Linked DNA regions of Streptomyces noursei ATCC 11455. The protein of the gene in region 2 interacts with the protein of the main gene of each other region in a pairwise test. Links are inferred from orthologs where the notes say so. Each region holds a gene or a part of one and is shown on either strand. Other genes may lie near its edges.

Region 1 (2,918 bases), 1.9 Mb from region 2 along the record:
TGGGCTCGGTGGGCTCGGTCTGGGGCGGGGGCGTGTCCATGTGCGCTTTCGGTGAGGGCCGGTGGTGAGTGACGAACGGGCCGGGCGGAAGCACGGCGAGAGCGTGCCGTACGGCCGTGTGCGGGCCCGCCCGTACACAGTCTCGCCGCTGCCCGCCGGTGCGGGCTACCGCTTGGTGACGGCGGTGGTGTCGCGGGCGTGGGCGGTGGCGGCGTGGTCGGCGCCGTCCGCGCGGTCCGCGTCTTCCCAGAGCTTGTCGTACCAGGGGCGTTGGGCCGCCGCCGCTCCCTTGGGCGCGGCGCGGACCCCGGTCCCGTCCTGGACGATGTACCCGGTCTCGTCCGGCATGACGTAGTGCAGGTGCCGGCGGGCCTGTTGCCGGACGTAGGCCGGGTCCTGCCAGCGGGCCTTCTCGTCGCGCAGCCGGTCGAGCGCGGCGGCGGCGTCCTGGGCCTTGCGGCGCTGGTCGGCGATGTCCGAACGCTGGGAGATGTACTGCCTTATCGGGTACGCCAGGGCGACCACCAGCGAGCACATCACCAGCGCCAGCAGGGCGGCCCGGCCGGTGAGGCGGTTGCGGCGGGGCCGTCGCTTGGCGCGGTGGACGCGGGCGGCGGCCTGTTCGCCGAGCGCCTTGAGCCGGGTCGCGGTGGAGAACCGGTCCGCGGGCACGTCGTCTCGCCTCCCCTTCAGCTTCCGTCCTGACGTCGTCACGGCGGTCGTCATGACGTACGTCCCCGGCAACGGTACGGGACCGGTGCCGGGGACGCTGCGCTTCACCCCGGCTTTGCTCCGTTGTCGAGTCCTCGGGAGCTCAGCCGGACGGTGGTGTGGGTGGGCCTCAGCCCTTGAAGCGCGGGAACGCGCTGCGGCCGGCGTACACCGCCGCGTCGTCGAGGATCTCCTCGATGCGCAGCAGCTGGTTGTACTTGGCGACACGCTCGGAGCGGGCCGGGGCGCCGGTCTTGATCTGGCCGCAGTTGGTGGCGACGGCGAGGTCGGCGATGGTGACGTCCTCGGTCTCGCCGGAGCGGTGCGACATCATGCACTTGAAGCCGTTGCGCTGGGCCAGCTCGACGGCGTCCAGGGTCTCGGTCAGCGAGCCGATCTGGTTGACCTTCACCAGCAGCGCGTTGGCGGAGCCCTCCTCGATGCCGCGGGCCAGGCGCTCGGGGTTGGTGACGAAGAGGTCGTCGCCGACCAGCTGGACCTTGGCGCCGAGCTTGTCGGTGATGACCTTCCAGCCGGCCCAGTCGTCCTCGAACAGCGGGTCCTCGATGGAGACCAGCGGGTAGGCCGCCACCAGCTCCTCGTAGTACTCCGTCATCTCGGCGGCGGAGCGCTCCTTGCCCTCGAACTGGTACTTGCCGTCCTTGTAGAACTCGGAGGCGGCGACGTCCAGCGCGAGCGCGATGTCCTGGCCGGGGGCGTAGCCGGCTTCCTTGATGGCCTCCAGGATCAGGTCCAGGGCCTCGCGGTTGGAGCCGAGGTTGGGGGCGAAGCCGCCCTCGTCGCCCAGGCCGGTGGCCAGGCCCTTGGCCTTCAGCACCTTCTTGAGGGTGTGGTAGACCTCGGCGCCCCAGCGCAGCGCCTCGGAGAAGGACTCCGCGCCGATCGGGGCGATCATGAACTCCTGGATGTCCACGTTGGAGTCGGCGTGCGAGCCGCCGTTCAGGATGTTCATCATCGGGACGGGCAGCACGTGCGCGTTCGGGCCACCGAGGTAGCGGAACAGCGGCAGGTCGCTGGCCTCGGAGGCGGCGTGCGCGACGGCGAGGGAGACGCCGAGGATGGCGTTGGCGCCGAGCGAGCCCTTGTTGTCGGTGGCGTCCAGGTCGAACATCGCCTGGTCGATCAGCCGCTGCTCGGTCGCGTCGTAGCCGACGAGCTCCGGGCCGATCTGCTCGATGACGGCCAGGACGGCCTTCTCCACGCCCTTGCCGAGGTAGCGGTTGGGGTCGCCGTCCCGCAGCTCGATGGCCTCGAAGGCGCCGGTGGAGGCGCCGGACGGGACGGCGGCACGGCCGGTGCTGCCGTCGTCGAGGCCGACCTCGACCTCGACCGTGGGATTACCTCGCGAGTCGAGAATTTCGCGGGCTACGACGACGTCGATGGACGGCACGTTGTCTCCTTCAGGGGTGTCTGGAGTTCTCGGCATGAGCCTAACGGCCCCGGGGGGATCCGCTCGCCCGTGGCCCGCTCCGTGGGACGAAAAAACCCAACAAGCAGAACAAAGCCCCAGTTCACAGGAGGTTTCGGGGCACTGTTCGCTATGCGGGGAACGTCGTGCCGGGGGGCGACCGGGCCCGGCAACGGAGAAGCCCCGCCACGGCGCGCTCGGGGGTACGCGCCGCGGCGGGGCAGCTCTCGCGGGTCTCTCAGGTGGCCGGTACGGCTCAGACGCTGAGCTTCTGGCCCGGGAAGATCAGGTTGGGGTTGCCGCCGACGACGGACTTGTTGGCGGCGTAGAGCGCCTTCCAGTTGGTGCCGTGCGCCTTGGCGATCTTGGCGAGGGTGTCGCCCGACTTGACGGTGTAGGTGTCACCGGAGCGGTGCGAGTGCTGCGGGGCGGCCGGCTGGGCCTTCTCCGCCTTCTTCTCGGCCTTCTCGCGGACCGGGGCGGACTTCTTGGTGGAGCCCTCGGTCTGCTTGCGGGCCTCGGTGCCCTGGCTCTTCTTGACGGTGGAGCCGGAGGGGTTGACGTCGGCGGCCGGGCCACCGGAGGTCAGACCACCGGCGGCGGCGCAGCCCCAGGCGCCCGGGCCCTGCATGGCGAGCAGCTTCTCGGCGACGGCGATCTGCTGTTCCTTGGTGGCCAGGTCGGCGCGGGCCGCGTACTTGGTGCCACCGGCGGCGGCCCAGCTGGAGTTCGAGAACTGCAGGCCACCGTAGTAGCCGTTACCGGTGTTGATCGACCA
Region 2 (3,047 bases):
CGTCGGCCTGATGGCGCAGAAGGCCGAGGAGTACGGCTCCCACGACAAGACCTTCGAGGTCGCGGTCGCGGGCACCGTCCGCCTGGTCGACGCGCAGGGCAACGTCGTCATCGAGCAGGCCGTCGCCGCCGGTGACATCTTCCGCGCCTGCCAGACCAAGGACGCGCCGATCAAGGACTGGGTCAAGCTGGCCGTCAGCCGCGCCCGCGCCACCGGCGACCCGGCGGTGTTCTGGCTCGACGAGACCCGCGCGCACGATGCCCAGCTGATCGCGAAGGTCAACGCCTACCTGTCGGAGCACGACACCGAGGGCCTGGAGATCAAGATCCTGGCCCCGGTCGAGGCGACCGCGTTCTCCCTGGAGCGGATCCGCCGCGGCGCGAACACCATCTCGGTCACCGGCAACGTCCTGCGCGACTACCTGACCGACCTGTTCCCGATCCTGGAGCTGGGCACCAGCGCCAAGATGCTCTCGGTCGTCCCGCTGATGAACGGCGGCGGCCTGTTCGAGACCGGTGCCGGTGGTTCCGCCCCCAAGCACGTCCAGCAGCTGGTCAAGGAGAACTACCTGCGCTGGGACAGCCTGGGCGAGTTCCTCGCGCTGGCGGTCAGCTTCGAGCACCTCGCGACGACCACGGACAACACCCGTGCCAAGGTCCTCGCCGACACCCTCGACCGCGCGACCGGTTCGTTCCTCAACGAGAACAGGTCGCCGAGCCGCAAGCTGGGTGGCATCGACAACCGCGGCAGCCACTTCTACCTGGCGCTCTACTGGGCCCAGGAGCTGGCCAAGCAGACCGACGACGCGCAGCTCGCCGAGGCGTTCGGGCCGCTGGCCAAGACGCTGACCGAGCAGGAGCAGACCATCGTCGACGAGCTGATCGCGGTGCAGGGCTCCCCGGTCGACATCGGCGGCTACTACCGCCCCGACCCGGCCAAGGCGTCCGCGGTGATGCGTCCCTCGAAGACGCTGAACCAGGCGCTGGCGGCCCTGCAGGGCTGAGCACCGTAGTACCCACCTCGTCCGCCCCGGCCGGGCCGCGCGTCCGGCCGGGGCGGCCCGGTGTCGCCGGGGTGACGGGGCTCTCGCGGCCCGGCGCGGTCGGTCCGTGACGGGACCGCCATACTGGGGGCATGGCCTTGATCAACCCCAGCATCCTGTCCGCAGACTTCGCCCGCCTCGCCGAGGAGGCGAGGGCCGTCGAGGGCGCCGACTGGCTCCATGTCGACGTGATGGACAACCACTTCGTCCCCAACCTCACGCTCGGCGTGCCGATCGTCGAGTCGCTGAGCAAGGCGACGGACACCCCCCTCGACCTTCACCTGATGATCGAGGATCCGGACCGCTGGGCGCCGCAGTACGTGGAGGCCGGGGCCGGCTCGGTCACCTTCCACGCGGAGGCGGCCGGGGCGCCGGTGCGGCTGGCGCGGGAGATCCGGGCCAAGGGGGCGCGGGCGTCGATGGCGCTGAAGCCGGCGACCCCGATCGAGCCGTTCGAGGACCTGCTGCCCGAACTCGACATGCTGCTGATCATGACCGTCGAGCCCGGCTTCGGCGGTCAGGCGTTCCTGGACATCATGCTGCCGAAGATCCGCCGCACCCGGGAGCTCATCTCGCGGCACGGTCTTCAGATGTGGCTCCAGGTGGACGGCGGGGTCTCGGCGGAGACCATCGAGCGGTGCGCGGAGGCCGGCGCCGACGTGTTCGTGGCCGGTTCTGCGGTGTACGGCGCGGACGATCCGGCCAAGGCCGTCCGCGACCTGCGGGAGAAGGCCGAGGCGGCGACGGCCGCGAGCTGGGGCTGCGCCCACTGATCGAGTCGCCCGGCTCGTCACGGGGCCCGGGACCGGTCCGTCCGGCGCGCTGCGTGCCGGCGGTTGACCTGGTGGCAACCGAGCGTTCATGCCCGTCGTGCCGCTCTTGGTCCCCGTACACCTCGGGTTTCTGAAAGGATGAGCAAAGACTCGATCAGATGCGCAAAAGGGGAGATTTTCGTGGTAGCCAGCCGCCCGCAGTCCGGAATGGGCCCCGCCGAGCTGGTGCAGGCCGCGGCCATGGCCCGCCGCTTCTATCTCGAGGGCAAGTCCAAGATCCAGATCGCGGAGGAGTTCGGCGTCAGCCGCTTCAAGGTCGCCCGTGTCCTGGAGACGGCCCTGGAGCGTGATCTCGTACGGATCGAGATCCGGGTGCCCTCCGAACTGGACGCGGAGCGCTCCGACGCCCTGCGCGCCCGCTACGGCCTGCGGCACGCGGTCGTCGTCGAATCGCCCGCGGACGCCTCCGAGGACGCCGCCGACCCGGAGAACCTCGGCGAGGTGGCCGCCGACCTCCTCGGCGAACTCGTCGCCGAGGGCGATGTGCTGGGCCTCGCCTGGGGCCGCTCGACGATCCACATGGCGGCGGCGCTGCACCGGCTGCCGCCGTGCACCGTCGTCCAGCTGACCGGGGTCTACGACGCCGGCACCGCCGACCGCGGCTCGGTCGAGGCGGTCCGCCGCGCGGCCGACGTCTCCGGCGGCGAGGCGCACCCGATCTACGCGCCGATGCTGCTGCCCGACTCGGCGACCGCCGCCGCGCTGCGCGGCCAGACCGGCATCGCCCGCGCCTTCGAGTACTTCGACAAGGTCACCGTCGCCTGCGTCTCCATCGGTTCGTGGGAGCCGGGCGTCTCGACCGTCTACGACATGCTGTCGGAGGAGGAGCGGGAGCACTACGCCTCGCTGGGCGCGGCCGCCGAGATGTCCGCGCACCTCTTCGACGCCGAGGGCCGGCGCATCGGCCGCGATCTCGGGGAGCGGTGCATCACCGTCGAGGCGGACCGGCTGCGCCGCATCCCGGAGGTCGTGGCGATCGCCGGCGGCCGGCGCAAGGCCGCGGCCATCGGCGCGGTGCTCCGCTCCGGGCTCGTGACGAGCCTGGTGACGGACACCGCGGCCGCCGACCACCTGCTGTTGGAGACCGGTCCCGGCCCGCGGCCGGCCCTGGACCGGGCGGACCCGGACGGGAAGTGAAGCGGGTCGTGGGAGCCCGCCGGCGAGCAGCCCGC

Evidence for each region. The genes of interacting proteins can lie anywhere in the genome.
Region 1: the proteins of rpe (region 2) and eno interact in binary tests that used the Escherichia coli proteins (3 or more experiments, as listed by UniProt). The link is inferred for Streptomyces noursei ATCC 11455 from one-to-one orthologs.

What each region holds. Positions count from the first base shown.
Region 1 is NZ_CP011533.1:5,613,136-5,616,053, reverse strand. What follows is about bases 1-2,844. They hold eno (phosphopyruvate hydratase), read right to left. Parts: upstream 2,159-2,844; coding sequence 842-2,158; downstream 1-841. Other genes in these bases: SNOUR_RS23875 (transglycosylase family protein), read right to left, coding at 2,397-2,844; SNOUR_RS23885 (FtsB family cell division protein), read right to left, coding at 166-672; SNOUR_RS23890 (DUF501 domain-containing protein), read right to left, coding at 1-40. In the rest of the region: more of SNOUR_RS23875, read right to left, coding at 2,845-2,918. UniProt on the Escherichia coli protein: Catalyzes the reversible conversion of 2-phosphoglycerate (2-PG) into phosphoenolpyruvate (PEP). It is essential for the degradation of carbohydrates via glycolysis.
Region 2 is NZ_CP011533.1:7,485,134-7,488,180, forward strand. What follows is about bases 2-2,974. They hold rpe (ribulose-phosphate 3-epimerase), read left to right. Parts: upstream 2-1,134; coding sequence 1,135-1,815; downstream 1,816-2,974. Other genes in these bases: SNOUR_RS31830 (NADP-dependent isocitrate dehydrogenase), read left to right, coding at 2-1,003; SNOUR_RS31840 (sugar-binding transcriptional regulator), read left to right, coding at 2,023-2,974. Outside these bases: more of SNOUR_RS31830, read left to right, coding at 1-1; more of SNOUR_RS31840, read left to right, coding at 2,975-3,012. UniProt on the Escherichia coli protein: Catalyzes the reversible epimerization of D-ribulose 5-phosphate to D-xylulose 5-phosphate.